Regions from separate parts of the Lysinibacillus sp. BF-4 genome, predicted to be linked through region 3. Evidence: riboswitches for the same ligand, from Rfam matches in the RefSeq annotation. Region 3 holds a riboswitch; each other region holds the start of a gene.

Region 1 (7,780 bases), on a different contig from region 3:
ATAAAGGCATCGGCGTTGCTCAAGACTATATACTCGCTGCACAGTGGATTAAAAAAGCGGCAGATCAAGGGCATATTAAAGCTCAGTTTCAACTTGGACAAATGTATTATTTTGGACAGGGTGTGCCAAAAGACGCCAAACAAGCAGCTAAATACTATCGTATTGCCGCAAATCATGGACATAGTAAAGCACAATATCAATTAGGGATGCTATATAAAAAAGGTATTGGTGTCGCACAAGACTATACCGAAGCTACAAATTGGCTAAAAAAATCATTGCAACAAGAAAACCCGTCGTCTCAATAGACAACGGGTTGCTTTTTATTTCATCCACTCTGGTTTACCAAAGCCTTTAAATTTATCATCAATAATTTTTTCGAATGCTGGCGCTTCAATAATTTCAATAATATCTTTTGCAAATTGCTTATCTTTATTTTCCGTTTTTACAGCTACTACATTACGGAACTGGTCAGACGTATTTTCTAATGCAATGGCATCCAATAAATCTAATTTCGCAGCTAATGCAAAGTTACCTGGTACAGCTGCAATATCTGTACTTTCAATAGAGCGTGGTAATTGCCCCGCCTCTAACGGTAATACTTTTAAATTTTTAGGGTTGCTCGTAATATCTTTTTCAGAAATTTTTAAAGCCTCGACACTTTCATCTACTTCAATTAAACCTTGATCTACTAATACACCTAGTGTACGTGCTGCATTGACAGGGTCATTAGGAATAGTAATTTGAGCGCCATCTGTAATTTCTTCTACAGAAGCGAATTTATTAGAAAATAAACCTAATGGTACTGTTGGTACAATAATTAATGCAGATAAATCCATCTTATTTTCTTTTTCAAAGTTCTCTAAGTAAATCGTATGTTGGAATAGGTTAGCATCAACCTCACCGCTATTTAATGCATTATTTGGTTGGATATAATCACTAAACTCCGTAACTTTAACTTTATACCCCTTTTTCTCTAACTCTGGTACAATTGCTTCTTTTAACATATCGCTATAAGGACCTGCCGTTGCTCCAAATGTTAATGTTTTATCATCATCTGCTTTTTCTGTTTTTGCGTCACCGCATGCACCAAGTACAGCAACTACTGCTAAAGTTAATAACGCTAAAATAATCTTTTTCATTTTATTCTCTCCTATCGTTTGTCTACTTTAATTGATAAACGGTCACCCGTTATTTGTATAATTTGTACTAAAATAATAAGAATCGTCACTGTAACAAACATCGTAATATTGTCATAGCGGTAATACCCATAACGAATGGCAACATCACCAATGCCACCCCCGCCTACAAAGCCCGCCATTGCTGAGAAGGCCACTAAATTAATAAGGGTAATTGTTAAACCTTGGATAATACCTGGTTTAGCTTCAGGCAATAAAACATCTTTAATAATCATTTTAGGTGTTGCGCCTACTGCTATAGCCGCTTCAATCACACCTTTATCAATTTCTTTCATGGATGTTTCAACAAGTCGAGCAAAAAATGGAATCGCCGCAATTGTTAATGATACACTCGCTGCTGTTGGCCCATAGGCATTGCCAAATAAAATAAGACGTGTTAATGGAATCAGTGCTACGATTAAAATAATATAAGGTATCGAACGCACAATATTAATCACAAAACCAAATGAGGTATGGACTAATCGATTTTCTAAAAACATACCTTTGCCTGTTACAAATAATAAAACACCTAAAGGCAAACCAAGTAATAGCGCAAAGAAAAAGGCAATACCAATCATATACAGTGTTTCCCCAAAAGCTTTAATCATCTCAGGACCTAAACTACCAATCATTTATAGCACCTCCACTTCTACATCTCGACTAGCAATATACGCCAATGCTTGCGTAATAGTTGCCTCATCTCCGTTAACTTCCATAATAAATGTCCCTAATGGGCGCTCTCCAATATACTCAATAGCTCCATGGATAAAGTTTCCTTGTAACTTAAACTGTTGTAAGGCATCCGAGATAATCCCCTCGCCTGCAGTTTCGCCTTTAAATAATAATTTAACAAGCGTGCCTGTGCATTTTTCTACAATATGAGGAGGTATATCAAATGACACTACATTAGAAATAAAATGCTTTGTCAGCGGCTCTTTCGGATGGGCAAATAAATCATATACAGTACCTTCCTCAATAACTTTGCCGTCTTGCATAATCGCCATACGATGACAAATTTCTTTAACCACTTGCATTTCATGTGTAATCAAAACAATGGTTATCCCTAGCTCTCGATTAATCTTTTGTAATAAATTTAAAATCGCCACTGTCGTCTGTGGATCGAGTGCACTCGTTGCTTCATCACTTAACAGTACTTCTGGGTTATTCGCAATCGCTCTAGCAATCGCTACCCGCTGTTTTTGCCCACCACTTAACTGAACAGGGAAGGCTTCACTTTTATCTTGTAACTCCACCATCGCCAATAATTCATGCACTCTTTGTTTAATTTGATTTTCCGGGAATTTTGCTGCTCGTAACGCAAAAGCAATATTTTCATATACTGTTTTTTGCTGAATTAAATAGAAATGTTGAAATATCATTCCGATTTTCAAACGAGCTTGTCGTAATGCTTCACCTTTTAATTTAGTAATGGCTACATCATTTATTTTAATGTCACCCGAGGTAGGTTGCTCTAATAAATTAATGCAACGAAGTAAAGAACTTTTACCTGCGCCTGAGTAGCCAACAATGCCAAATATTGTCCCTCTATCTATTGTTAAGCTCACATCATCTACGCCAGTAACCTTAGTGCCACGTGACTTATAGACTTTTGTTACATTTAAAATTTCAATCATTACTATCCTTCCTTTCCAATAAAAAACTTCTTTCAACTAGATTGAAAGAAGTCCACGTACACACTTATCTTTCAGAACTACTTGTCCTGCAGGATTTAGCACCTACCATAAAAATGGGGTTGCTCGACTTCACAGGGCCTGTCCCTCCGTCTGTCTTGATAAGATATTCATTTGTTGTTACTTAGATTAAGCTATTATATAAACTATGTCAACAATATTCAGAAAATATTTTAAAATAAAAAAAGTAGCCCTCTAGTAGAGCTACTTTTTAGCAAATTATGCTTTTGATTTATCAATAAAGAATGTTACAGCTAGGAATAACGCAAAGCTTACTAATAAAATAGTACCGCCTGCGATAAAGAACACTAAGTTAACAACTTCGCTAATAGCGAAAGGTTTAACATAAAATAACCACATACCAATACCTAAACCAAAGGCACCAATAATACCTGTAACTGCTTGAGCTGTTACTAATTTTTTAATACGAACTTCGTAGTTTTTATAGAAAATGCCCCAAGCAAACATACTTAACCAACCAACAAGTAAAATATGCACATGCACTGCCTTCATTGCGTAGCTACCTGCGCCTGCCATATGAGAACCTAAGTAAGCACCAAATAATCCAAAAATCGCTGCTAAGCGAATTAAACGAATTGCCCATTGTTTTTCCATGGTTAATTCCTCCATTACTTTTGTTATTACTTGTAGTATAAATTCCCAATATGAACTTTATATGAACTCCAAATTACATCTTAGGTAGTGTTATTTTCACAGTAGTTCCCTCTCCTAAAACGCTGGTTAAATCAATATGCCCTTCATGTTTTTCTACAACTTGCTTAACAATAGGCAAACCTAAACCCGTACCGTGCTTCGTACGAGATGCATCCGCGCGGTAAAAACGTTCAAAAATACGCGCGAGCGCTTCCTCACTCATACCAATACCTGTGTCCTGTATTGTCACAACTACATCATCTACTGTTTCTTCAAGGGTTAGTTCAATATAAGCGCCCTCTTCACTATATTTAATAGCGTTAGCAATAATATTATCCCAAATATTTTGTAGTAAACCTGCATCCCCTTTAAACATCACAGGCGCAATCGTATAAGAAAAATCAATATGGTGCTCCTCAATCTGCCAGCGATATTTGCGCACAGTATCCTTTAATTGCGCACTTAAATCAAAAACCTCACGCTTTGGCTTACGCGTAGAGCTATCTAGTGTAGTTAGCACTAATAATTGCTTTGTTAATTTGGACAAGCGCTTGGTTTCAATTTCAATAATCTCACCATACTCCGCGCGCTCTTCCTCAGTTAAATTAGGTTGCGCTAATAAAGTTGCATATCCTTGAATATTTAAAAGCGGAGATTGAAAATCATGCGATACATTACTAATAAACTCCTTACGCATTTCATCATTTTCCTGCAATTGATCCGTCATTCGCTTAAAGCTATTAGCGAGCTGTCCAATTTCATCAACACGCTCAATTTCTAAAGGTGCATCAAAGTTTTCATGCGCAATATCACGTGTAGCTAGTGTCAATTTTTTTATAGGATTAATGATTGTTTGAGCCAATACAATAACACCAATTAAGCTTAGTACAAACATTGCTAACATAAGAGCGCCTAAAATACGATGCACTTCAGAAAATAGCAACTTAATATTAGGGCGCATAAACAATGCATAATCTTCACCCTCATAAGTAAAAGGTACACCAATTGTATTGACAAGCTCATTCGCAAAAAAACCCATCACAAATGTTTCACGTGGAAAATCGCGCATCCCATGATACGTAGTGCCAGACATTACACTCTCAACTGTACTTGTTTCAAGCGCCTTATCTCGAAAAGTACCGCCATAAAATGTTTTAGTACCATCATCCTTAACGACATAAAGCTGATAACCTGTTTCGCCGAGCATCGTAAAATAATCATCGAGCTTCTTTACATGCTCTTGCTCAATATAAGCTACCATCGTCTTGGCAATCTCTACGTTCTTTGCATCATTAGGTGCTTTAATAATTTGGTGATAGTACGTATTCGTAAAGAAAAAGCCCAGCAATAAACTGCCGAGCATTAATAATAGCGTGGTAAGTGCAAATTTACTTGAAAGTGTTTTTAACATGCACCGTCCACCTCTAATTTATAGCCAACACCACGCACTGTCGTAATGGCAACACAGTTTGTATGCTTAGCAATACGCTCTCGAATACGTTTAATATGCGTATTTAATGTCTGCTCATCTCCTTCATAATCAAAGCCCCATATTTGCTCCATAATAGTAGCACGAGGAAATACTTGATTAGGGCGTGAAGCAAGCAATGCTAATAACTCAAACTCCTTTAAAGGTAGCATTAACGTTTGGTTACCAATCGTCACCTCAAAGCTACGTCGGTCAATAAACATATCTCCCACTTCAAAGGTTTCTTGGTTCTTTTTATCAAAGCGACGTAAAATAGCAGCAACTCTAAACAACAACTCACGCGGCTCAAATGGCTTAACAACATAATCATCAGACCCTGCCGAAAAACCCTTCTCTTTATCTTCAAGCTCACCCTTAGCTGTTAATAATAAAACAGGAATATTGTAATCTTCATTTAAAATCTTTGTAAGTTCAAAGCCATTCATGCCTGGCATCATTACATCTACAATAGCTAAATCAGGTAAGGTTGTATCTAATTGCTCAAGTGCATCATCTGCACAACTCGCTTGAATCACTTGATAGCCTGCCTGTACGAGATGGATATTTACTAATTTTAAAATATGTGCATCATCATCTACAACTAAAATTGTGTTCATACCCTTCCTCCTCTACTCTTCATAGTCTTACTATAGCAAAAAATACGTAAAATATACGGCTTAATGAGCTCATACTCGCAGTAAAGTCAAAAAAGCCTTATAGCAAGTTGCTACAAGGCTTTCTTCCCTTATTATCTAGACCCCTTTGTCTAAACCTTACACGTTTCTCTGGCATTCCTACTGTCGAGGGGTAAGTCTGCCAATATCGCTAGCCGCATTCGACAACAGCATTGCGATGGTTTTGAATGTTATATGTTAAAATTAGGAGAGTTGTTCTGTGACTTTTACTGACTTAACTTAACTTTGCGTAACCTGGTAGTGTTAAGAACTCAACAAATTCATCTTGTGTAATTAAAGATTTGAATAGTTCAGCCGCCTCATCATAACGACCACTTTCATAAGCTTGTTCCCCAACAGCCTCTTTAATTTTCACAAGTTCTTCGTCTAAAACTTCTAACACAAAGCGTTCTGTAATACCGCGTCCGTCTTCTAAAATACCTTTGTCATGACGAATCCATTGCCAAACCTGTGTACGAGAAATTTCAGCAGTTGCTGCATCCTCCATTAGGTTATTAATTGGTGCTGCACCTTGCCCACGTAACCATGACGCAATATACTGTACACCTACGCTACAGTTTGTCTGTAAGCCTTCGATTGTAATCGTACCATCTGGCACAGCTAACAAATCATCAGCTACAACATTAACATCCTCACGTTTTTTATCAATCTGATTCGGTGTTTTCATAACATCATCAAACTGCTCCATCGCGATCGCAACCATACCTGGATGAGCAACCCATGTACCATCATGACCGTCAGTAGCCTCGCGACGCTTATCCTCTGCAACTTTCGCAAATGCAGCTTCATTTGCCGCATCATCGCCTTTTACTGGAATTTGTGCCGCCATACCACCAATTGCTGGGGCATTACGTTTATGACAGGTTTTAATACATAATTGCGTGTAAGCGCGCATAAATGGTACTGTCATCGTTACCTGACCACGGTCTGGTAAAATCACATCTGGCTGATTGCGCAGACGCTTAATATAGCTAAAGATATAATCCCAACGTCCACAATTCAGCCCAGCTGAGTGCTCACGTAGTTCATATAAAATTTCGTCCATTTCAAAGGCAGCCATAATGGTTTCGATAAGTACTGTTGCTTTAATCGTCCCCTGTGGAATGCCGATATAATCCTCTGCATAGACAAAAATATCATTCCATAAACGTGCCTCTAAGTGACTTTCTAGCTTTGGCAGATAGAAGTAAGGCCCAGTCCCCTGAGCTAATGCATTTTTAGCATTATGGAAGAAGTACAAACCAAAGTCGAAGAAGCCGCCTGAGATTTCCTCATCATTTACTAATACGTGCTTCTCCATTAAGTGCAAACCGCGTGGGCGCACTAATAATGTTGCTGTTTCATCATTTAGCTTATACGATTTACCGTTAGAGGCTTGATGAAACTCAATCGTCTTATTAATCGCATCACGCATATTAATTTGACCACTCATCATGTTTTCCCATGTTGGTGCTGAAGCATCTTCAAAGCAAGCCATGAACATCTTCGCACCTGAGTTTAGGGCGTTGATAACCATCTTACGATCCACTGGACCCGTAATCTCTACGCGACGATCCTGCAAGTCCGCAGGGAGTGGCGCAATTGTCCAATCTCCCTCTCGGATTGCCTTTGTTTCAGGTAAAAAGTCGAGTTTTTCACCTTGATCGAGACGTTTTTGACGTTCTTGGCGTAGCGCGAGCAATTCCTTACGGCGAGCATCAAACTTTTCATGAAGTGATTGCACAAAAGCCAAAGCTTCTGGTGTTAATACTTCTTTTGTTTGTTCGTTTTGCTCTCCAATAATTTTAATTGAACTTGTAGCTTGTTCCATGTCAAAACCCCCATCCCTTAAAAATTAGAACTGTGCTGTTTCAGTTGAGCCTGCCATTGCTGTAGTAGAAGAAGTACCACCTGAAATAACTTGTGACACATCATCAAAGTAACCTGTACCTACTTCGCGTTGGTGCTTCGTTGCTGTATAGCCTTTAACTTCTGAGTCAAACTCAGCTTGTTGTAAGCGAGAGTATGCAGCCATGCCCTCATCTTTATATGCATGAGCAAGCTCAAACATTGAGTGGTTTAATGAGTGGAAACCAGCTAACGTTACGAACTGGAATT
Region 2 (7,780 bases), on a different contig from region 3:
ATGTTAGTACTTCCATTAGTGATTTAATCGCTGGGTTGTCTTTATCTTCTGAACGAACCGCAATGATGTTTACATATGGTGACTCTGCATCTTCAAGCGCAATCGCTTCTTTCATAGGGTTAATACCGTGATCAAGTGCGAAGTTAGAATTAATTAATACTGCGTCACCCTCATTGTTTTGGTACATTTGTACAAGCATTTCTGGAGAAGTACCATCATCAAATTTAAAGTTTTTTGGGTTTTCAGCGATGTCTGAGATTTCAGCTTTTACTTTATCAACGCCATCTTTTAATTTGATTAAGCCTTTTGCTTCAAGTAATGCAAGCATACGACCATGGTCAGCTACTGAGCTACTTAATAAAATTGTTGCACCTTCAGGTAGCTCTTCTAATGTTTTATAATCTTGTGAGTAAATACCGATTGGCTCGATATGTACACCACCTGCGTTAGCAAAATCATAACCATTATCTGCAACCTGTCCTTCAAAATACGGAATGTGTTGGAAGAAGTTAGCGTCTAAGTCGCCAGACTCTAAATCTTGGTTAGGTAATACATAGTCTGTGTACGTTTCAATTTTTAAGTCGATGCCTTTGTCAGCTAATAACGGTTTAGCTTGTTCTAAAATAACCGCATGAGGATTATCTGAAGCACCTACTGTTAATGTTGTTTCTTCTTTTTTCGTTTCATCATCAGTTGTAGCTGTTTGTTCGTCTTTTTTGTCTTTATCGCTTGCGCCACAAGCTGCTAATGCTAGCACAAGTACTGATAATACTAAAAATGATAACCACTTTTTCATTTGTTGCACTCCCTTTGTGTTTTATATGTTATCGACAATTGTCGGCATAACCTAACGTTTATCAACCTTAGCAGTAATAAAGTCACCAATCCATTGAATAATAAATACGATTAAAACAATAATTACGGTAGCCACTAACATGACATCTGTACGTGCACGCTGAAAACCTTGCATATACGCCAAGTGACCAAGACCACCTGCACCAATTATACCAGCCATTGCTGTATACCCTACAAGTGCTACTGCTGTTACTGTAATGCCTGAAATTAAAGCAGGTAATGACTCGGGAATCAGCACTTTAAAAATAATCGTTGATGTTTTAGCTCCCATTGAACGAGCTGCTTCGATGACACCTTTATCAATTTCTTTTAAAGCAATCAACACCATACGTGCATAAAACGGAGCAGCACCGATAATTAATACGGGTAGCGCTGCCGTAGGTCCACGCATTGTGCCAAATAAAAACTTGGTAAACGGCACTAATAAAATAATTAAAATGATAAATGGTATCGAACGAAAAATATTGACGAATGAGCCTGTTAAAAAGTAAACAACTTTATTTGCCCATACATTATTAGGTGAAGTCAAAAACAATAAAATACCTAGCGCTAGCCCTAAAATAAAGGTAATTACAGTAGCTGCAACTGTCATATAAATTGTTTCATACATTGCCTCGAGCATCTTATCTAGTTGCACATTAGGAAACCACTCAGCTATCATGACATTACCTCCGTTTGGACATCCACATTGCGTAAAAATGCTAAGGATTGTTCGATATTTTTGGCGTCGCCATCAATATGTACGACTAATGTGCCGTACGGTCCTGACTTTGTTTGTGAGATGTTACCATGCACTACGCTAACGCTAACATCATATTGTTTTACTAACTGCGAAATTACAGGCTCCTCTGTACGCTCCCCTACAAATACTAATTTAATTAACTGCCCTGTTGGGTAATGGGCACGAATTGTCGCAAATGTTGCGTTCGTATCCTCTGTACCCGTTAACTGCGAAACAAATCGTTTTGTGATGGGTGCTTGGGGATTACGAAATACTTGGAGCACTTCGCCAGCTTCCACTACTTTACCCGCTTCCATAACCGCTACACGATTACAGATTTTTTGAATGACATGCATTTCGTGGGTAATTAACACAATTGTTAAACCAAGACGTTCGTTAATGTCTACAAGTAAATCTAAAATAGCGTCTGTTGTTTCAGGATCAAGCGCACTTGTCGCTTCGTCACATAATAAAACTTCGGGGTTATTGGCTAACGCGCGCGCAATGCCTACACGTTGCTTTTGACCACCTGATAGCTGCGATGGATAGGCGCTACCACGACCATCCAAACCAACAAGGCTAATTAACTCCTTAACGCGTGCCTCCCGCTGTGCTTTAGGCACACCCGCAATCTCTAATGGAAAGGCAATATTGTCTTCAACAGTGCGTGACCATAATAAATTAAAGTGCTGAAAAATCATACTGACTTTTTGGCGCGCCTCGCGTAGTTCTTTACCTTTAATATGCGAAAAGCGTAAGTCATTAACGATAACCTCACCATCAGTAGGTTGTTCTAAGCCATTTAATAAACGAATTAGCGTACTTTTACCTGCACCACTATAACCAATGATGCCAAAAATCTCGCCTTTATTAATTGTTAGACTTACTTGATCAACTGCTGTGAGAGGACCGCTTTTTGTTGTATATTTTTTTACAATGTTTTTTAGTGTAATCATGAGCGTCAACCTCCTTAGTAGTAAAAACCCCTCCACTGTGTAAATAGGTGGAGGGGTTTGACGTAATCTATACGTGTAAACCGACCACTCATCTGTCAAAGATTGCTCTTTGTGTGAATTGGCACCTTTTCACTTTCGTGTTGGTTGCCGGGCTTCATAGGGCACTTCCCTCCGCCTCTCTTGATAAGAGTTCGATATATGTTTGTTGTTGTTATGAGACACTTTACCATGTACATTTTACAGTGTCAATTAGTTTTTTAACAATTCGTACAAATAAGGTACAGATTGAAAAGCATAGACCTTTTCAGTAATTTTTCCGTCGTCTACAATTAGTAAGCAAGGTACACTTTCAATTTCATATGTCATTGCCAATTGCTCCTCAAAATTTAAATCGAGTGCGCCAACTTTACGATGTGGCACCAAGTGCTTCACAACTTCCATCATGCGCGAGGCCACCTGACACGTACCACACATCGGTGTGTAAACGTAGAGTGCCGCCTTACCCTCTGCCTTATATTGCTCAAATTGCTCTTTTGTCCATTGTTCCATATTGCCACAACCTTATATCCTATCAATTTTCACACGTATGCCTTCACGCGCTAATACATTTGCTAAAAAGCGTTTGGGTGTCTCTGCTACTTGCTTATACATTTTAGTAGTTTGAAGCTGTATTGCCTCAGGATACGTGCGCATCATGAGCTTACGTAAGGCATCCCCTGATTTATCAGCATCAAAAAATGTGTAGAGTGTGTAGTGCTCATAAGGTGCTAGTAGCTCCTCAAGTGCCGTTTGCCCGATTGTACCATTCGTACAAACAATCGTCACGTCCTCCGCTAATACACGTTGCAAGCGCTCTTTATCCGAGCGTCCCTCAACAATAAGACACTTCATACCAACGCCTCCTATAAAAAAACGCCTCCGAAAAATTCGGGGGCGCTGTGTGATTATTCTTGTGTCATTTCGTCGTACTTGTCAGCATCCATTAAATCATCAAGTTGTGCTGCATCAGAAAGCTCAACTACTACCATCCACGCTTGCTCATAAGGAGACTCATTTACGTATTCTGGATTGTCTTCAAGCTCTGCGTTAACTTCTACAACTTTACCTGAAACAGGTGCATATAACTCTGAAACTGTTTTAACAGATTCAACGCTACCGAATGGCTCGTCGATTGTTACTGTATCGCCAACTTCTGGTAGCTCAACGAAAACGATATCGCCTAGCTCAGATTGTGCGAAGTGTGTAATACCGATACGTGCTTTGCCGTCTTCTACTTTTACCCATTCGTGTTCTTCAGAATAACGTAAGTCTTTAGGTGTTGTCATGTCAAAAACCCCTCCATTTTAAATGATACTTTGCACTTTAAGTTTGCCATATTTGCTAAACAAAAACAAGCATGACAAACCTTAGCGCCAAGTTTGTTCAAACGTTTCTTCGTTAAAGCCCAATGTTACCTTTTGGCCATCTGTTACGATAGGTCGCTTGATTAGCATACCGTCTGATGCAAGGAGCGCTAATTGCTCATCCTCCGTCATAGTAGCTAGCTTATCTTTTAAGCCTAGCTCACGATATTTCATGCCTGATGTGTTAAAAAACTTTTTTAATGGCAACTCACTTGCCTGCCAAATCGCCTTTAGCTCCTCAGCACTTGGTGTAGCCTCCACAATATGCACCGCTTCAAAAGCTACATCCTGTTGCTCTAACCATTTTTTTGCTTTACGGCAACTTGTGCAATTTGGATATTGAATTAATGTTAACACAGGTCATTCCCCCTCTTTACAATACGCGTTGAGTATAGCAAAAATTTCGCACACAGGGAACTATAAAAAAAGCAGGCTAGGGGTAGCCTGCTTACGTTATTACACGACGTACTTTTCTGCTTCGATAATTTTAACAGAAGCCTCACGTTTTTTAGTAATTACGTCATACGGTTCATTGCGTGTTAATTTACGTAACGCTGATAGCATCATACGTGCTTGATCACCGTCTGTTGCGTGCAGTAATACAGTTTTTGCCTCTTGCTCAATTTGCGCAAAAGCTTCTTGTGCAAAAATTTCAGTATAGAGCACTTTTTGCGAAGCTTTTTCTACGCCGTCCTTAGCAATAGCTTTAGCTGTACGAATCACTGCCGATTCCATCGCATATAATTGATTAGCAATATTAGCGATGCTCACTAGCACCTCTTGCTCGTCATTTAATTTAGCACCAAAGCGTTGCGCTGCAAGACCAGCAGCTAGCACACCGATTTTTTTAGCATTGCGTACTAAATACTGTTCCTTCGCAAGTGGCTCGTTGCCAATTTGCTCTGGCATCATTGTTAAGATTTCCTGCTGTAGTTGTTGCGCTACTTGTAATAGAGGCAGTTCACCTTTTAAGGCTTTCTTCATAAAAGTACCTGGTACAATCATGCGGTTAATTTCATTGGTACCTTCAAAGATTCGGTTAATACGTGAATCACGGTACATACGCTCTACTTCATACTCTGCCATAAAGCCATACCCACCATGTAGTTGTACAGCCTCATCTACAACGTAATCTAGTGTTTCTGAGCCTACTACTTTTGCAATTGAGCATTCAATCGCATACTCTGCAATGGCTGCCGCAATTGTTTTACCGTCTTTTTGTGCCGCTTCGTCCATTTGACCAAGGCGATCCTCAAACAAACCAACTGTACGGTAGTTTAATGACTCCGATGCATAAATACGCGCTGCCATTGTTGCTAATTTATCCTTTGTTAATGAAAAATCAGAGAGTTTTGTTTTAAATTGTTGACGTTGATTTGTGTATTTCACCGCAAGCTCTAATGCTCGCTTAGAGCTACCCACTGTACCTACACCTAATTTATAACGCCCTACATTTAAAATATTAAAGGCAATGACATGGCCTCGTCCTACCTCACCTAATAGGTTCTCTACTGGTACCTTAGCGTCTTCTAAAATTAAAGTACGTGTTGATGACGATTTAATACCCATTTTCTTTTCCTCTGGACCAACCGATACACCATCATACGCACGCTCTACGATAAATGCCGAGAATTTATCGCCGTCAATTTTAGCGTATACAATAAATACATCCGCAAAGCCTGCGTTTGTAATCCATTGCTTTTCACCGTTTAGTACATAGTGTGTACCGTCTGCCGAAAGTTTAGCTGTCGTCTTTGCACCTAATGCATCTGAGCCTGAGCCTGGCTCTGTTAATGCGTATGCCGCAATAAGCTCACCTGTCGCTAACTTTGGTAAGTATTTTTTCTTTTGCTCCTCATTACCAAATAACACGATTGGTAATGAACCAATGCCTACGTGTGCACCATGTGTAATTGAAAAACCACCTGCTACCGACATTTTTTCTGCAATTAATGCTGAAGAAATTTTATCTAAACCAAGGCCTTCGTATTCCTCTGGTACATCAGCACCTAGTAGACCTAGCTCACCTGCGCTCTTTAATAGACGCACAGAGTGCTCAAATTCGTGGTTTTCTAAATTATCAACATACGGAAGCACTTCATTTGTAATGTAGTCCTCTGTCGTTTTTGCAATCATTTTATGCTCATCTGAAAAATCCTCTGGTGTAAATACGCGATTTACATCCGCTTCCTCAATTAAAAATCCGCCGCCTTTAATAATTTCTGTCATACTAAAAACCTCCCCAATTTGTGTTTAGATTATTTCAAATACGCCTGCTGCACCCATACCGCCACCGATACACATCGTAACAACACCGTATTTTTTACCTTGTCGTTTTAATTCATGTAATAACTTCAATGTAAGAATCGTACCCGTTGCACCTAATGGATGCCCTAACGCAATTGCGCCACCGTTAACATTGACCTTATCAATATCAATGCCGAGTTCTTTCACTACTTGCAGTGATTGAGAGGCAAAGGCTTCGTTGATTTCCCATAAATCAATATCCTCAATTGTTAAACCTGCGATAGCTAACGCCTTTGGCACTGCTACAATTGGGCCAATCCCCATGATTTCTGGTGGGACGCCGCCAACTGCAAAACCTAAAAACTTCGCCATTGGTGTCATGCCTTGCTTCTCTGCTTCTTGTCGGTCCATAACGAGTACAGCTGCTGCACCATCTGATGTTTGAGAGGCATTACCTGCTGTCACACTTCCCTTAACATTAAAGGCTGGGCGCAACTTCGCTAAGCCCTCAACTGATGTACCTGGACGAACCCCTTCATCTGTATCAAAAGTAAATGTGCGTGTTTGCTGTTTGTTAGTAGCATCTACATAATGCTGGGTTACCTCAACTGGTACAATCTCATCCTTAAATTTGCCCTCTTTAATCGCCTTTTCGGCTAATGCATGAGAGCGAACAGCAAACGCGTCTTGCTCCTCACGGCTAACATTATATTTCACAGCCACTTGCTCTGCTGTGTGCCCCATGCTCATATAATATTCGGGTGCTTCTTCAACTAACTTAGGATTTAAACGCACAGTATTACCTGTCATCGGAATCATTGACATTGACTCCACGCCACCTGCAACAATTGCTGTCGCATGCCCCAGCATAATTTGCTGTGCGGCATAAGCAATTGTTTGTAAGCCTGACGAACAAAAACGATTAACGGTTAAACCTGGCACTGTATCTGGTAATCCAGCTAACGCACCAATATTGCGCGCTACATTCATTCCTTGCTCTGCTTCAGGCATTGCACAGCCCATAATAATATCTTCAACTGGTCCATCATAATTTGCTCGTTGTAATGCTTCCTTCACTACTAATGCGCCAAAATCATCAGGTCGCACAGTTGCGAGTGAGCCTCGCTTTGCTTTTCCAATAGGTGTTCTTGCACCTGCTACAATTACCGCTTCACGCATAATCCATTTCCCCCTTTAGCTTAGTTACGTAATGGTTTTCCCTTTGTTAACATATGCTGCATACGTTGCTGTGATAATGGGTGCGCTACAAGCTGTAAAAATGCTTCGCGCTCTAAGTTGAGTAAATATTGTTCATCTACAACTGTGCCATAAGGTACTTCGCCACCTGCAATAACGTAAGCTGATTTTTTAGCGATTGCTAAGTCATGATCACTAATAAAGCCGGACTCATGTAACCCACGAGCACCCATATATAATGTGGCATAACCTGGTGCACCTGTTACTACGACTTTTTCACGCGCTGGTGCTGTATAACCTGCTTCGTATAATGCAAGTGCTGCCTGTTTAGCATCATAAATTTGGTGATCTGGATTTACCGAAACACCGTCAGCAAAATCTAAGAAATTATTATCACGTGC
Region 3 (7,780 bases):
TATTGTATTAGTTTTATTTGCTAGCCATTCTTTATTTCAATTACAAGAACAGCATGCCCTGATTCCTTTTTACGGATTATTAATTTCTCTATTAACTATTATGATTTTACAACTACATCAATCATTCATGATGGATAAAATTGTACGTGTTGTTACAAGTAACCCCCTGTTAACTAGTTTTCGGTTACTATTATTTTGTTTAATATGTTCACTTCCTACTTTAATTTTACTATCAATAGAAGTGAGACGATTATTTCCAGATACACCATTTATACTATTATTAAGTTGTATAGCACTGTTCGCCCTATTCGCTATAGCATTAGGCTGTTGTAGCTCTTTATTAACTACTAATTTAGCTGTCGGTATTATTGTTGCCCTATATTTTTCATTATTTTTATTACATGGCTACCAACTTGAACGTTTTACTTACATAGCACCCACACTAAATTTCATGTACCCTGATTACCCCAACCCTTGGAATAGCCTTGCCATTATATTAATTAGCCTTTTTCTCATTGGGTTTTACTTTAATAAACACTATGATTTCACTACAAGAGACCGAAATCGATTACGCTCACTCTTACTAAGCATTATATTTATATACATCTTAGTTCCTTTTGTTGTATCACATCATGAAAAAAAAGCACCTACTGTACAGATGCTTATCGAAAATAAGCTAGCGATAACATATACCGGCGTATCTACAAAACAAGCACTCCATTATGGCCAAGCAGTACTCAGCACAGTAGATGTATTACAACAAGCTGACATAGATGCTGTTGTAACAGATGTAACAATAATATGGCAACACGAGCTACCAAAAGGAAAAGATATCGAAAACATCGTTGAGCAGCAAGGAACAACTTTAGTTATTCGTCCTTATTCTCGGAAGTTTTTCGAATTTAACTATGGCTACCACATTGTACGAGATATTACAGCACTATTTGTACACGATGAAACAGACGCTCGCGCTATTGAACAACATGTAATACAAAAAAACCAATACCATCTCTTTACACCTACTAAAATTAAACGAGCATCACCTCAATAAAAAAACGTTCAGCTACTTCATTTAGCTGAACGTTTTTTTAGGATAGCCAATCATAATAGCAACTGCACCACATATACCAATTAATACAGGGTAAAAGGAGTACGGTAAAATATTGATTGGTGAAATACCTGCTAAGCTAGCGGCCACTAAAAATTGAGCGCCGTACGGTAATACGCCTTGCACCATACAAGAAAAGACATCCAATAAACTAGCAGCCTTACGCGGCTCAATATTGTACTGCGTGGCAATGTCTTTTGCTAGCGGGCCTGCAATTAAAATAGCAATCGTATTATTAGCAGTAGCTAAGTTAGTAAGGGCAACAAGCCCAGCAATGCCAAACTCCGCACCTTTACTGGTCGAAATTCGCTTCATAATCGCTTGCAAAATAAATTCAATCCCACCATTAAATTTAATAATCTCTACCATGCCTGCAATTAAAATTGCAAGAAAGGCCATATTATACATACCTGCCATACCATCGCCCACTTGTTGTATAACATCCAGTAACTGATAGCTACCATCCACTAGCCCCACTACACCTGCAAGTGTAATACCTAGTGTTAACACAAAAAATACATTCATGCCCATAAGTGCCAACACAATGACGATCAGATACGGCACAATTTTAATTAAGCTATAGTCAACATGTGTAATAGGCGCCGCTTCGCCCCAAGTTAAAACCCCAAAAATCACACTTGTCATGAATGCCGCTGGTAGTACAATCCAAAAGTTAACACGAAACTTATCTTTCATTTGCGCACCTTGCGTACGTACGGCTGTAATCGTTGTATCCGAAATAATAGATAAGTTATCACCAAACATTGCGCCACCAATAACAGCTGCTGTCACAAGTGCTACAGCAAGCCCTGTGTGCTCGCTAATACCTAAACCAATTGGCACAAGTGCAACAATCGTACCTACTGATGTTCCCATCGCAAGTGAAATAAAACAGGCAATTATAAAGAGCCCAATAATTAAAAAGTTTTGCGGGATAATGGATAATGCAAAATTAACCGTTGCATCTACTGCACCCATGCCTTTAGCTACGCTCGAAAATGCGCCTGCTAGTAAAAAAATTAATGCCATCAACATAACATTACTATTACCTGCACCTTGGCAAAAAATGTCGACCTTCTTCGTAAAGGGCACTTTGCGATTCATCGCGAGCGCTACCATCGAAGAAATAGTTATTGCTACAATTACGGGAAATGCATAAAAATCCTTTAACACAATACCTGAACCAATAAATAAAACTAAAAACACGAAAAATGGGAGCAATGCCCATGGATTGCCTTTCTTCACTACTCACTCTCTCCTAATCTAAAAAAACCTCTTCTACAAAAATAAGAAGAGGTCAGTGGACGCTCTTCTTATCTGCCAAGCTATTGCTTGCTGGATTTAGCACGGTAACTGATGTTCCGCTGCCGAGATTTCATTAGGCCAGTCCTTCCATCTCTCTTTATAAGAAGTTATTACGTTTTTCCTTTAATACTAAAGGAAAGCACGTGTATTGACAATGCCTATCCGTGTTTTATTTTAAATCGTAATGATTACTTTTTGTATTGACAGATACAACTCGCCGTTTTATACTCATAAAGCGTAATGATTACTAATTAGGAGGTTTTACATGTGATTAATAAAAAGGTATGGGGCTGTACATTAGCTTTAAGTGCATTACTCGTAGGTTGTGCTCAAGCCAACACACCTGCAAAAGAGGAAGAAGCACCGCAGCATGAACATAGCCATGAGCATGAGCACAAACACGAACATAAGCATGAACACGCGGAGCGTAATGACATAGCAGCAGGCTATTTTAAAGACACCCAAGTAAAAGACCGTGCGCTTACGGATTGGCAAGGCGATTGGCAGTCCATCTATCCTCTATTACAAGATGGTACACTTGATGCTGTATTTGAACATAAAGCTGAACATGATCCAAGCAAAACACCAGAAGCTTATAAAGCCTATTATGAGGAAGGCTACAAAACAACAACAGAACGTATTGTCATTGACGGGGATCAGGTCACCTTTTACGAAAATAATCAGCCACATACCGGCACATTTGCTTATGATGGCTATGAGATTTTAACTTATGACAAGGGTAACCGCGGGGTACGTTATATTTTTAAACAAACGGGTAATGTCGAAGGTGTCCCTGCCTTCATTCAATTTAGCGACCATATCATTGCTCCGCAAAAATCAGGGCACTTTCATTTATACTGGGGAGATGACCGCGCTAAGTTATTGGAAGAAGTTACGCACTGGCCAACTTACTTCCCTGCCGCTATGACAAAAGATGATATTTTACATGATATGCTTGCACATTAATCCAAACAATTTGTAGCTACGGCTGCAAATTGTTTTTTTGTCGATTTTCCTTGGTCATTACTGGGTAAAATACGTTATAGTAGAAATTGAGTGATATAGAAAGCAGGTGGGAAAATGAAGGACTTCCTCAAAGACTTGACCATGCTAATTATTGGTTCGTTCATTTTCGCGTTAGCCGTCAATTTATTTGCTATTCCTAATGGTTTAGGTGAAGGTGGCGTTACAGGTATTACGATTATTGCGTACTACTTATTTGAATGGGCGCCGAGTATTGTCAGCTTCGTTTTAAATGGTATTTTATTAGTCATTGGTTACAAATTTTTAAATCGTAAAATGGTAATCTATACGATTATCGTCATTTTTTTATTGTCGATTTTCTTACATCTTACAGAGTCTTGGCATATTTTATCAGATGAGCGTATTTTAAGCGCAATTTTTGGTGGTATGTTCTCTGGTGTAGGGATTGGCTTAATTATTCGTGTGGGTGGCTCTACAGCAGGCTCTACTATTTTAGCGAAGATTGCGAGCAAATATTTAGGCTGGAGTGTTAGCTATGCCCTATTATTCTTTGATTTAATTGTGGTAGGTGCTTCTTATTTTGTTATTGGACTAGAGTCTGTGATGTTAACAATTGTCATGCTGTATGTTGGTACAAAATCTATGGAGCTCGTTATTGAAGGATTTAACCGCAAAAAAGCGGTAACGATTATTTCGAAAGAACACGAAGCGATTGCTGAGCAAGTAACGTATAAAATGAATCGCGGCGTTACGGTGCTATCAGGTTATGGCTATTACACGAAGCAAGAGAAAAATGTACTGTATATCATTATTAGTAATCAAGAAATTGTTAAGCTCAAAGCTTATGTGCATAAGGTTGACCCTAATGCCTTTATTACCATTCATGATGTACGTGATGTATTTGGCGAAGGGTTTTTAAATTTATCAAATAGCTAATAAGGAGGGCTTTTAATGCACGAGTATAGTATTGATGCAAGGCGTAATAAAATTTTATTTTACCTTTCTCTATTAGCTATTGCACTTGCTAGCACCATTAGTGCGCTCTTGCATAACTTGCCTTTTGTAACAATTACTATTCCCGTTACATCCTTTACATTCTTTTTATTATTTGTACGGATTTTTAATACTAAGTTATGGCGCAAACCCTCTTACCAACGGATTGGCATTACTAAAACGCCTGATTTAAATGGTGAGTGGCAGTGCGTACGCTTTAATGAAGTAACAGGTGAGCAAACGACATGCACGTTACGTATTAAACAAACTTGGACTAAAATCCGCTTCGAATTTAAACAAGAGGGCTATATTTGTGTTAGCTATGCTACAGCCATTCAAACGCGCTACCCGTTAGGCACACGTGTCAGTGTAGCAATTCAAATTTTTCGGGTTGTTAAACAGCACTTGCCCGAAAAAATAAACGATGCCTTTATGGATTTTATTATTTTATCAGATGATGAACTACAAGGGCGCTACTATACCAACCCGCAAGTATTTTCGCAGTATGGTTTAATTACTTGCACAAAAATAAATAACACCACAAACGTAAACGAACCCTCGCATAGTTAAGCTATACGAGGGTTCGTTTTTATTTAATGACAATTTTCTTCTTGAGGTACATTAACAAACCTAAATCCATTACACCAATGACTACTAAACTTACACCATACACTTGGAATAATGTAACGAGACTTGACATTGGACGCATTAATAGGAATAATGCTACAACAATTAATAAAATACTATAAATATAAAATGGCATTTTATTAATTGGGAACATCGTACGTAGGCTAAGTGCATTTACTAAATGGCTAACACCTACAACTAAAATAATAATCCCTAGTAAATACGGTACTATTTTAATAATTTGATCAGCTAATGTATAAATTAAAATCGCTGCTACAATATATAATGCGCCAAGAGCAAATGAGCCTAAATAACCGCGATTATATTTCTTTTCATTAAAGCCTGTAACAATAGCAATGAAGCCCATAATTAAGAAATAGGCTGAAACAATATTTACGGTAAATTCATAAGCTAATACCGGCTTAATTGCAATAAATAACCCAAGCACAATAAAAATAATACTATTAATAATTAAATGTGTGCGAATCTTTTTAATTACATCAATCATATTATCTCCTCCAATATTTACTATTTATTGTACCTTAGATGAGGGCTCGTTACTATCCCATATCTGACTTATTTTACAATAACATACGTAAATAACGTTCAAAGTTTACCCCTTCAATTTCAGGTGTACCCGCACGTGTGGTGTCTGCTATTGCCTGCAGTAAAAAGTCCTCTGCTAAGGTAATACCTGTTGCTACGCTATCACCACGTAATAAACTCCCCATTAAAACAGACGCAAATAAATCACCTGTGCCAGAATAGTTTTTACCATTAAAGGCTGTCGCATTAAAACTAGCCTGCGTTGCATCTACAAAAACATTACCAATGGTCGTCGTTTTTGGTGGATTTACACCTGTGATAATCACATTAGCTCCCGTCTCTTGGTGTAACTCTTGTCCAACGGCCGTTAATGCCTTCATAAAATCTGCTGGTTCACGGTAGCTGTATAGTTTGTCATAGGACAGTCCCGTCAGCAAACAGCTCTCTGTTACGTTGGGTGTAATCACATCAGCCTGCTTAACTAAAGCACGCATACGCCCTAACATATCCTCAGTAAATAATTTATACGCCTCACCACTATCGCCCATCACAGGGTCGACAAGTAATAGTGTTTCGGATGTATAAAAGGCTTGTAAAAACGCAAAAATATTATCAATCTGTTCGCGCCCTGTCACAAAGCCTGTATAAATCCCATCAAAGCTCGTGTTAAACTTTTGCCACTCTGTCGTAAAGTGCGGCATTTTTGTTGTTAAATCTTCATAAAAGAAGCTCGGATAATCCGTCTGCGCAGATAATACTGCAGTAGGCAAAGGGGTAGGCTGCACACCCATAACTGATAATACGGGGATAGCGGCAGTAAGTGAGCACTTTCCAAATGAAGATAAATCTTGAATTACGGCAACTTTTTTCATAGCTTCCTCCAACAATCATAAAATCTCTTAGCTCTAGTATCTCAAAAGCCTAGGCGTATGGCTATATGCAAAATAGAAAAAAGCGCCCGGACACTCAGGCGCTTTACTTTACTCTAACTCATAAGAAATTGCAGCTAACGCATAAAGCGGTGCTGTTTCTGCACGTAAAATACGTGGTCCTAGTGACATTGTTTTCGCACCTGCAGCGCGTAAAGCTTCTGCTTCTTCTCTAGCAATACCCCCCTCTGGGCCAAATACTAGTAGCATTGTTTTAGCTTCTGCTGCTTGTAAAACTTGCTTAAAGGTTACACGCTCAGTTAGCTTTGCTTCTTCTTCATCCGCAATAAAAACCATATCATAGGTGCTTACTTCTGCTAGTAATTGCTTAAAGCTAACAGGATTTTTTACGGCTGGGATATGTGTACGGTGTGATTGTTCTGCCGCTTCTTTTGCAATTTTTTGCAGGCGCTCTGTTTTTTTACCGCCTTTTTTTGCATCCCATTTTACGATGGAGCGTTTGGCCTCAAATGGTAATAATGTATGCATACCTAACTCTGTACCCTTTTGTGCAATCAGCTCTAATTTGTCACCCTTAGGCAAACCACAAGCAATTGTTACAGCAACGGGCATTTCAGGCGATGCTACAATACGCCCTGTTGGTGCTACTAAAACATCGTCCTCTATTGCTGTAATCGTACAAATATGAGCTACATCATTCATCACTACAATAATTTCGTCGCCAATCGTTTGGCGCATAACACGTGTAATATGACGCGCATCATCGCCACTAATACAAGTGGTTTCACTAAAATAACGTTGCATCGCAGTTCTCTCCTACTCTGGCTTACGTGCCGTAATCGCTACCCAATCTTCCATTTCCATTGTTTCTACTAACACAAAGCCTGATTTCACTAAGCCTTGCTCGACTTCTGCGCGTTTTGCACCAATGATACCAGATGTAATATATAAACCGCCTGGCTTTACAACTTTAAACGCATCGTCTGTAAAGGATAAAATAATATCTGCTAAAATATTAGCGACTACCACGTCTGCTGGTTTTTCTACTGTATCTAATAAATTGCCGTGATGTACTTCAATAAGGTGGTCTACCTTATTTAACGCAATATTTTCACGTGCTGAACGTACCGCAACCTCATCTAAATCAAGTGCATGTACTGTTTTAGCACCAAGTAACGCTGCACCAATTGACAGTACGCCTGAACCAGTGCCGATGTCTACTACTTCTTCATTAGGCTGTAGGTATTTTTCTAAAGATTGTAGGCAAAGCACGGTTGTAGGGTGCGTACCTGTACCAAATGCCATACCTGGATCAAGCTCAATGATT
Region 4 (7,780 bases), on a different contig from region 3:
GGATAAGCAGCTGATTATGACATCGAAGCTTTCCTTTGGTTGTAGGGAGAGCTTTTTTTGTGCGCAAAATAACCTTTTAATTCAAGGAGTGTCGTATTTTGGTTGAGAAAATTTTATTTACATCGGAGTCTGTGGCGGAAGGTCACCCAGACAAAATTGCAGATCAAATTTCTGATGCAGTTTTAGATGCTGCATTGGCACAGGATCCATACTCACGTGTGGCATGTGAAGTTTTTACAACGACAAATTGTGTCATTGTTGGCGGTGAGATAACAACAAACGCAACGCTAGACATTGAACAAATTGCACGACAAACATTACAACAAATTGGCTATACTGACGAAGCATATGGCATTGATGGTGCAACTTGTGAGGTACGTGTGCTTGTGCATACACAGTCAGCAGATATTGCACAGGGCGTTGATGCTTCAAGTGATACGAAGGCGATTGGCGCGGGTGACCAAGGCATTATGTTTGGTTATGCGACCAACGAAACCGAAAATCTTATGCCATTAGCTATTGAGATGGCGCATGCACTTGTACGTAGAGCATCAGCATTACGTAAAAGTGGAGACTTTACATGGGCGCGACCTGATATGAAGTCACAAGTAACAATAGATTATACAGCTGAGCCAAAAGTCGATACGATTTTAATGTCTATTCAGCATGATGAGGATTTTAACGAAGCGCAGTTTAAAGCTTATGTGACTACCGAAATTATTGAAGCAGTAGCACGTGACTATGGTTTTACAGCACCATTCCGTATTTTAATTAATCCTACAGGACGCTTTGTGATAGGCGGCCCGCATGGTGATGCAGGTTTAACAGGACGAAAAATTATTGTGGATACGTACGGCGGAGCAGCGCGTCATGGTGGCGGCGCGTTTTCGGGTAAGGACTGTACAAAAGTTGATCGCTCAGGTGCTTATGCGGCGCGTTTTGTAGCAAAAAATATTGTAGCAGCAAAGCTAGCTGACCGTTGCGAAATTCAATTATCTTATGCGATTGGTGTAAGTGAACCAATCAGTATTGCGATTGATACATTTGGTACAGGCAGAGTAGCGGAAGACGTATTATTACAGGCGATTCGCGCTAATTTTGATTTAACACCTGCAGGCATTATAGAGATGTTAGATTTACGTCAGCCAATGTATGCTGACACAGCGGCATATGGTCATTTTGGTCGTTCGGATTTACAGCTACCATGGGAGCAACCTACAAAAGTAGCGGCTTTACAACAGGCGGTAGCAGTAGGTGTTTCGCAATGAAGCAAAGCGTGCTGTCGCTAGCGCCATCAGTGCCGTTAACGCAGCAACGCATGCCTTTGTACGAAGCTTTACACACTTATAGCCAAAGTGGCGTTACACCTTTTGATGTACCTGGCCATAAAATGGGCGCTACAACGAATACACTTCAACAAGCTTTTGGGGATGTGTTAGGGCTAGATGTTAACTCCATGAAGGAGCTAGATTTATTAAGCCATCCTCAAGGTGTGATTGCGGAAGCGCAGTCACTTGCGGCAGAAGCGTTTGGAGCAGATGAGGCCTTCTTTTTAGTGAATGGTACGACGATAGGTATTTTAGCTATGATCATGGCAACTTGTGCACCAGGTGAGACATTGTTAGTACCACGTAATGGGCATAAGTCTGTCATGGATGGCATTATTTTAAGCGGTGCACATCCGATTTTTATTCAGCCCGAGGTGGATTTACACTTTGGTATTGCTCACGGAGTATCAGTAGCTAGTGTGGCGCGTGCCATCGCTACAAATCCATCTGCGAAGGTACTGTTAGTAACGTACCCTACGTATTTTGGAGCTATGAGTGAGTTAACTGAGATTTGTGAACTTGCACATCAGCACAACATTACTGTCATTGTTGACGGAGCTCACGGAGCCCATTTAGGCTTTATGCCAAATGGTAAAGATGCGCTAGCGTGTGGAGCAGATGCCGTAACGTTAAGCATGCATAAAACAGCAGGCTCACTAACGCAGAGTTCGTTATTATTGCTACAAACAAAGCGCATTACTAAGGCTTCCGTACAAAAGGTATTAGGTATGCTACAAACTACAAGTGCGAGCTATTTGTTAATGAGCTCACTTGATATCGCGCGCCATGAATTAGTGTGCCATGGTAAGGAGCGCTATGCACAATTGCTACCACTTATTAAGCAGGCCACTAAGCAAATTGAGGCGGGCGGTCATTATGAAGTATTAAAACAAGCTTATGTAAACGAGCGATTTGCACAGCATTATGACATGACAAAATTAGTAGTGCGTGTTAATAATCTAGGGTTAACAGGCTTTGAGGTATATACATTATTAAAAGAGCAATACAATATCCAAATGGAATTAGCTGAGGGTTATGTGGTGATGGCGGTTATTACACCTGCTGATACAACAACGAGCTTACAACGCTTAGTAGATGCACTACTAGCCATCGAAAAAGACCATGCTAAAGGTATGACAGTGCTATCATTGCACGTTACACCTGATGAGGTAAATGAACTTGTTGTCTGTCCACGTGAAGCGTATTATGCCAGCCAAGAAACCATTGTTATAGATGAGGCAGAGGGGCGTATTAGCGCAGATACTTTGATGATTTACCCACCTGGTATACCACTCGTAATCCCAGGCGAAAAAATCTCACGCGATGTCATCGCGCAGTATCACTACTACAATAAAACAATAGGTAACGTACTTATGGAGGCAGGGAGTGCCCACCATATTACAGTTATAAAGGAGCATGCATAATGGGATTAGAATTACGTACATTAGGTCGTCACGTGTTAATTGAGTTTTATGGTTGTCCAAGTGAAATTATCGAAAACAATGCACTAATTGAGCAATATATGCGAGAAGCAGCAGACTACTCAGGCGCAACTATTGTGGAGTCTGTATTTCATCACTTTAATCCTTACGGCGTATCAGGCGCAGTCATTATTGAGGAGTCGCATTTAACGATTCATACATGGCCGGAGTACGGCTTTGCTTCTGTGGATGTTTATACTTGCGGAGAGACTGTAAATCCATGGATGGCAGCAGATTACTTAGCCGAAAAATTAAAAGCAAGTAAAACAGAATCATTTGAAATCCCTCGAGGTATGGCGGATAAAATCCGTTTACATGCAGAGCAGGAAATCAAAAACATTCAAGTTAAGGTACAACTGGAGGGCGTTATGTAATGAAGTGGTATACCGAGGACTGGAGTGACGAGTGTAAATTTTCGATTGCTTATGATGCACATTTACACACAGAGCAAACACCGTTTCAAAAAATTGATTTTTACCAAGGTAAGGAGTTTGGCACGTTCTTTACGCTAGATGGGCTAATGATGGTTAACGAAAAAGACGAATTTATTTACCATGATATGATTGTGCATCCTGCGATGGCAACAAATCCGAATATCAAAAATGTACTAATTATTGGTGGTGGTGATGGCGGTACAGCGCGTGAAGTATTACGCTATGGCTTTGTCGAAAATGTTGTAATGGCAGAGATTGATGAACGTGTTTTTCGTTTGAGCCAGCAGTACCTACCTGTTACAGCAGCAGGCGTAGAGGAAGACCCACGCATGACGCTACACTTTGAAGATGGGCTAGCCTATGTGAAAAATGCGGCAGATAAATCTTTTGATTTAATTTTAGTAGACTCTACTGATCCTATCTCAGTAGGTGAGGGTTTATTTACTACAGCCTTTTATGAGGAGTGCCACCGTGTGTTAACAGATGATGGTATTTTGATTAATCAACATGAGTCACCTTACTTTGCAGAGTATGCCGAAAATATGAAAAAAGCACATCACAAAATTAAGGCTATCTTCCCAATTACACATGTTTACCAATACCACATGCCAACGTATCCATCAGGTCACTGGCTATTTGGCTTTGCTTCAAAGTCATTAAGCCCACTGCAAATTGATGAGCAACAATGGCAGAGCTACGGGTTACAAACAAAGTATTATAATACGGATTTACACCGTGGTGCCTTTGCATTACCGAGCTATGTAAGGGAGAAGTTAGGGCATGAATAATTTAAACTTTATTGGGTGTGACGCTTCATTTGAAGAAGCACAGACAATATTATTTGGTGTACCTTTTGATGGTACAACGAGCTTTCGCCCAGGCACGCGCTTTGCGATGCAAGCGATTAGACCTGATTCTTATGGGCTTGAAACCTACTCGCCTTATTTGGATGCAGATTTAGAAGATGTAGCGATTTGTGATGGTGGCGATTTAGAGCTGCCATTTGGTAATACGCAAGCAGTGATGACGCAAATTAAAGATTATTGTACAGAGGTGCTAGCAGCTAATAAAATGTTTTATATGGTAGGCGGCGAACATTTAGTAAGCCTACCTGCGATTGAAGCGGCCTACGAAAAATATCCTGAACTTCATGTGATTCATTTGGACGCGCATACGGATTTGCGTGATGATTATATGGGTGAGCCATTGTCACATGCTTCAGTAATTCGTCGCTGCCATGATTTTTTAGGCGATGGTCGTATTTTTCAATTTGGCATTCGTTCAGGTACACGTGAGGAGTTTGAGTGGGCGAAGACGCACACACATCTCGAAAAATTTACGTTAACAACTTTAGCCAAAACGATTGAGCAATTGAAGGATAAGCCTGTTTACATTACGATTGATTTAGATGTATTAGACCCTGCTGTTTTTCCTGGTACAGGTACGCCTGAGCCAGGTGGCATCAGCTATACAGAGCTGTTAGCAGCAATAAAATTATTTCAACAACTTAATCATATTGTATCTGCAGATGTGGTGGAATTGTCACCACAATATGATGTGTCTGGTGCATCTACAGCCGTAGCCTGCAAAACAATTCGTGAGATGCTGTTAACAATTACAAAATAAAAAGTTTTCAAAAAACGGTTGACTTCTAAAACAGTAGCCTGTAAAGTGATACTCAACTTAAAAAACTAAATAACAACACAATTTCTTATCGAGAGAGATCGAGGGACAGGCCCTATGACATCTCGGCAACAGGTTTTCTTAACACTGTGCCAAATCCTGCAAACGTCTATGTTTGAAAGATGAGAAGAGTGGTTCGGTATATTTTCTGAATCCTTCTTTTTTCCATCTTTTCATAGATGGGAGAAAGAAGGATTTTTTTCTTTCTCCTACTGATATGAGAAGGGAGCAGCTATATGATTACATTTCATAATGTTACTAAAACATTTACTACTAAGGATCGAGAGGTTACAGCCGTTAAGGATGTTAACTTAACAATTGAGCAAGGCGACATCTTCGGCATTATTGGCTTTAGTGGCGCAGGTAAGAGTACATTACTACGCCTAGTCAATTTACTAGAGGAGCCAACGGAGGGCAAGGTCACAATTAATGGGCAAGATATTACAGTGCTAAGTAAAAAACAATTGCGTGAGCAACGCCGAGACATTGGTATGATTTTTCAAAACTTTAATCTCTTTACCTCACGCACTGTGTTTGGCAATATTGCCTACCCACTACAGCTTGCAGGAGTAGCTAAAGGCGAGGTAACACGCCGTGTTAATGAGTTGCTAACCTTTGTTGGTTTAACAGAAAAGGCCAAGCATTACCCAGAGCAATTGTCGGGTGGGCAAAAGCAACGTGTAGGTATAGCAAGAGCACTAGCAACGTCACCAAGCATCTTAATTTGTGATGAAGCTACGTCAGCACTTGACCCTAATACTACAGCAGATATTTTACAGCTCATCCAAAAGGTTAACCGTGAGCTAGGTATTACGGTATTGCTTATCACACATGAGATGCAAGTTATCGAAGCCATTTGCAATCGCGTGGCAGTAATGGAAGAAGGGCAGGTTATTGAAACAGGAACCGTCTTCGAAACATTTTCAAATCCACAGCATCCTACTACACAGCGTTTCATTCGCGCTACGGAGCAGGATTTACCATCAGCTCATTTGCTGGGGCAGTGGAGTGATACGCAATTGTATCGCATTATTTTTAAAGGAGACCGTGCAAGTGATCCATTGCTATCCAAGATTACGCGTAAACATAATGTTGATGTCAATATTATTTACGGCACAGTCAAAGAGTTACAGCAACGCTTCTTCGGCAATTTGATCGTCTCATTTGAAGGTCAGCCAGTCGCAGTAGCCCAAGTCTTACAAGAATTACAACAAATTGTAGAGGTGAAGGAGGTGCAAGTCGCATGAAGGTAGATTGGCAAACATTTTGGCCTCGCATTGTAGAGGCTACATTTGAAACCCTAACGATGGTATTAACAACATTAGCCTTTAGTACAATCATTGGTACGATTATCGGCTTAACTTTATTTGTGACACGCAAGGGCGGTATTTTAGAAAACAAATGGGTATCCTTTATTTTAAACTTAGGCATTAATATTATTCGTCCAATACCCTTTGTTATTTTGTTAGTGGCCTTAACGCCACTAACCCGCCTCGTAGTTGGTTCAATTATTGGTACAGCAGCAGCGATTTTCCCTATTACGATTGCAGCCTCATTTGTTGTAGCGCGTGTAGTGGAAAATAACCTTATCAGTATTGACCCTGGTGTCATTGAAGCTGCGGAAGCAATGGGCGCTAGTCCGTTTCAAATTATTCGTACGGTGCTCATTCCAGAGGCACTAGGACCATTAATTTTAGGTTTAACTTTTGTAACAGTGAGCTTAATTGATTTTTCTGCAGTAGCAGGAACAGTAGGTGGCGGTGGCTTAGGGCACGTCGCAATGACCCATGGCTATCAGCGTTTTGATACGAGCGTAATTGTTGTAACAGTTGTTATTTTAATTATTTTAGTACAGCTGTCACAATGGCTAGGTAATAAAATTTCACGAAAAATTTTACGTAGATAAAAGGAGAAGATAACAATGAAAAAACAACTATTAGTAGTAGTAATAGCGGCAGTGGCTTTAGTGCTTGCCGCATGTAATAAAGGGGATGCCGCACCAAAAGCGGAGGATGACAAAAAGGTTGTAATTGGCGTAACAGGTACAGACGGTGAACAGTGGGAAGTATTAAAGAGCCTAGCTAAAGAAGAAGGCATTGACGTAGAGCTAAAAGAGTTTTCGGATTATACATTACCTAACAAAGCATTAGCAGATGGCGATGTAGATTTAAATTCCTTCCAACATATTGCTTTCCTAAGCCAATTTGAACAAGAGCACAAAACAAATTTAACACCAATTGGCTCAACATTTATTGCACCACTTGGTATTTATTCGACTAAAATTACTGATATTTCAGAAATCAAAGATGGCGATAAAATCGCTATTCCGGATGACCCATCAAATCAGGGGCGTGCCTTACGTCTATTAGAGGCAGCAGGTTTACTTACATTAGATGCTAGCGCAGGATTATTTGGCGACACTACACATATTAAAGAAAATCCAAAAAACCTTGAGATTTTACCGATGGTTGCCCAACAAACACCACGTGTACTAGAGGATGTAGCAGTATCACTTATTAATAATGGTGTAGCAGTTCAAGCGGGCTTCCATCCATTAGATGACCCAATTTATATTGAGGACGGCGATAGTGCAGATCCTTACATTAATGTTTTTGCAGCGCGTGAGGCTAATAAAGATAACGAAGTGCTAAATCGAATTGTAGCACTTTACCATGACCCAAAAGTAATCGAAGCAGCAAACAAAGAGCTTGGTGGAGGTGCGATTGTCATTGACCGTACACCACAAGAACTAGCGAAAATTTTAACAGACCTACAGGGAGGTAATTGATATGCCGACAACTTTACAAACGATTGACAATATAATAGAAGAAAGTCGTGAAAAATGGCTAACAAC

Evidence for each region. A riboswitch is a leader RNA that binds a small molecule or an ion and turns the genes downstream of it on or off. The one in region 3 is predicted to bind S-adenosylmethionine.
Region 1: another riboswitch for S-adenosylmethionine. It lies ahead of CH76_RS14015 (methionine ABC transporter ATP-binding protein); the one in region 3 lies ahead of CH76_RS06510 (Na+/H+ antiporter NhaC family protein).
Region 2: another riboswitch for S-adenosylmethionine. It lies ahead of CH76_RS09795 (methionine ABC transporter ATP-binding protein); the one in region 3 lies ahead of CH76_RS06510 (Na+/H+ antiporter NhaC family protein).
Region 4: another riboswitch for S-adenosylmethionine. It lies ahead of CH76_RS11930 (methionine ABC transporter ATP-binding protein); the one in region 3 lies ahead of CH76_RS06510 (Na+/H+ antiporter NhaC family protein).

Annotation. Positions count from the first base shown of each region.
Region 1 covers NZ_JPUW01000050.1:3,493-11,272, forward strand. Annotated here, with positions in the region: gene CH76_RS12220 (SEL1-like repeat protein) at 1-305, shown strand, start outside; gene CH76_RS12225 (MetQ/NlpA family ABC transporter substrate-binding protein) at 321-1,139, opposite strand; gene CH76_RS14010 (methionine ABC transporter permease) at 1,151-1,807, opposite strand; gene CH76_RS14015 (methionine ABC transporter ATP-binding protein) at 1,808-2,809, opposite strand; SAM riboswitch class I at 2,871-2,974, opposite strand; gene CH76_RS12240 (hypothetical protein) at 3,086-3,481, opposite strand; gene CH76_RS12245 (cell wall metabolism sensor histidine kinase WalK) at 3,555-4,931, opposite strand; gene CH76_RS12250 (response regulator transcription factor) at 4,925-5,605, opposite strand; gene aceB (malate synthase A) at 5,898-7,493, opposite strand; gene aceA (isocitrate lyase) at 7,518-7,780, opposite strand, start outside.
Region 2 covers NZ_JPUW01000030.1:83-7,862, forward strand. Annotated here, with positions in the region: gene CH76_RS09785 (MetQ/NlpA family ABC transporter substrate-binding protein) at 1-796, opposite strand, end outside; gene CH76_RS09790 (methionine ABC transporter permease) at 848-1,516, opposite strand; gene CH76_RS09795 (methionine ABC transporter ATP-binding protein) at 1,513-2,532, opposite strand; SAM riboswitch class I at 2,618-2,722, opposite strand; gene CH76_RS09800 (thioredoxin family protein) at 2,782-3,081, opposite strand; gene CH76_RS09805 (toprim domain-containing protein) at 3,094-3,423, opposite strand; gene gcvH (glycine cleavage system protein GcvH) at 3,477-3,857, opposite strand; gene CH76_RS09815 (arsenate reductase family protein) at 3,939-4,292, opposite strand; gene CH76_RS09820 (acyl-CoA dehydrogenase family protein) at 4,392-6,164, opposite strand; gene CH76_RS09825 (acetyl-CoA C-acetyltransferase) at 6,189-7,361, opposite strand; partial or broken gene CH76_RS09830 (3-hydroxyacyl-CoA dehydrogenase/enoyl-CoA hydratase family protein) at 7,382-7,780, opposite strand, start outside.
Region 3 covers NZ_JPUW01000014.1:4,714-12,493, forward strand. Annotated here, with positions in the region: gene CH76_RS06505 (hypothetical protein) at 1-1,051, shown strand, start outside; gene CH76_RS06510 (Na+/H+ antiporter NhaC family protein) at 1,073-2,353, opposite strand; SAM riboswitch class I at 2,419-2,519, opposite strand; gene CH76_RS06515 (metal-binding protein ZinT) at 2,681-3,379, shown strand; gene CH76_RS06520 (YitT family protein) at 3,494-4,333, shown strand; gene CH76_RS06525 (hypothetical protein) at 4,349-4,960, shown strand; gene CH76_RS06530 (HdeD family acid-resistance protein) at 4,980-5,525, opposite strand; gene CH76_RS06535 (pyridoxamine kinase) at 5,599-6,435, opposite strand; gene CH76_RS06540 (16S rRNA (uracil(1498)-N(3))-methyltransferase) at 6,544-7,257, opposite strand; gene prmA (50S ribosomal protein L11 methyltransferase) at 7,270-7,780, opposite strand, start outside.
Region 4 covers NZ_JPUW01000046.1:6,724-14,503, forward strand. Annotated here, with positions in the region: gene metK (methionine adenosyltransferase) at 99-1,268, shown strand; gene CH76_RS11910 (aminotransferase class I/II-fold pyridoxal phosphate-dependent enzyme) at 1,265-2,752, shown strand; gene speD (adenosylmethionine decarboxylase) at 2,752-3,183, shown strand; gene speE (polyamine aminopropyltransferase) at 3,183-4,031, shown strand; gene speB (agmatinase) at 4,024-4,869, shown strand; SAM riboswitch class I at 4,952-5,055, shown strand; gene CH76_RS11930 (methionine ABC transporter ATP-binding protein) at 5,163-6,173, shown strand; gene CH76_RS11935 (methionine ABC transporter permease) at 6,170-6,832, shown strand; gene CH76_RS11940 (MetQ/NlpA family ABC transporter substrate-binding protein) at 6,848-7,714, shown strand; gene CH76_RS11945 (M20 family metallopeptidase) at 7,716-7,780, shown strand, end outside.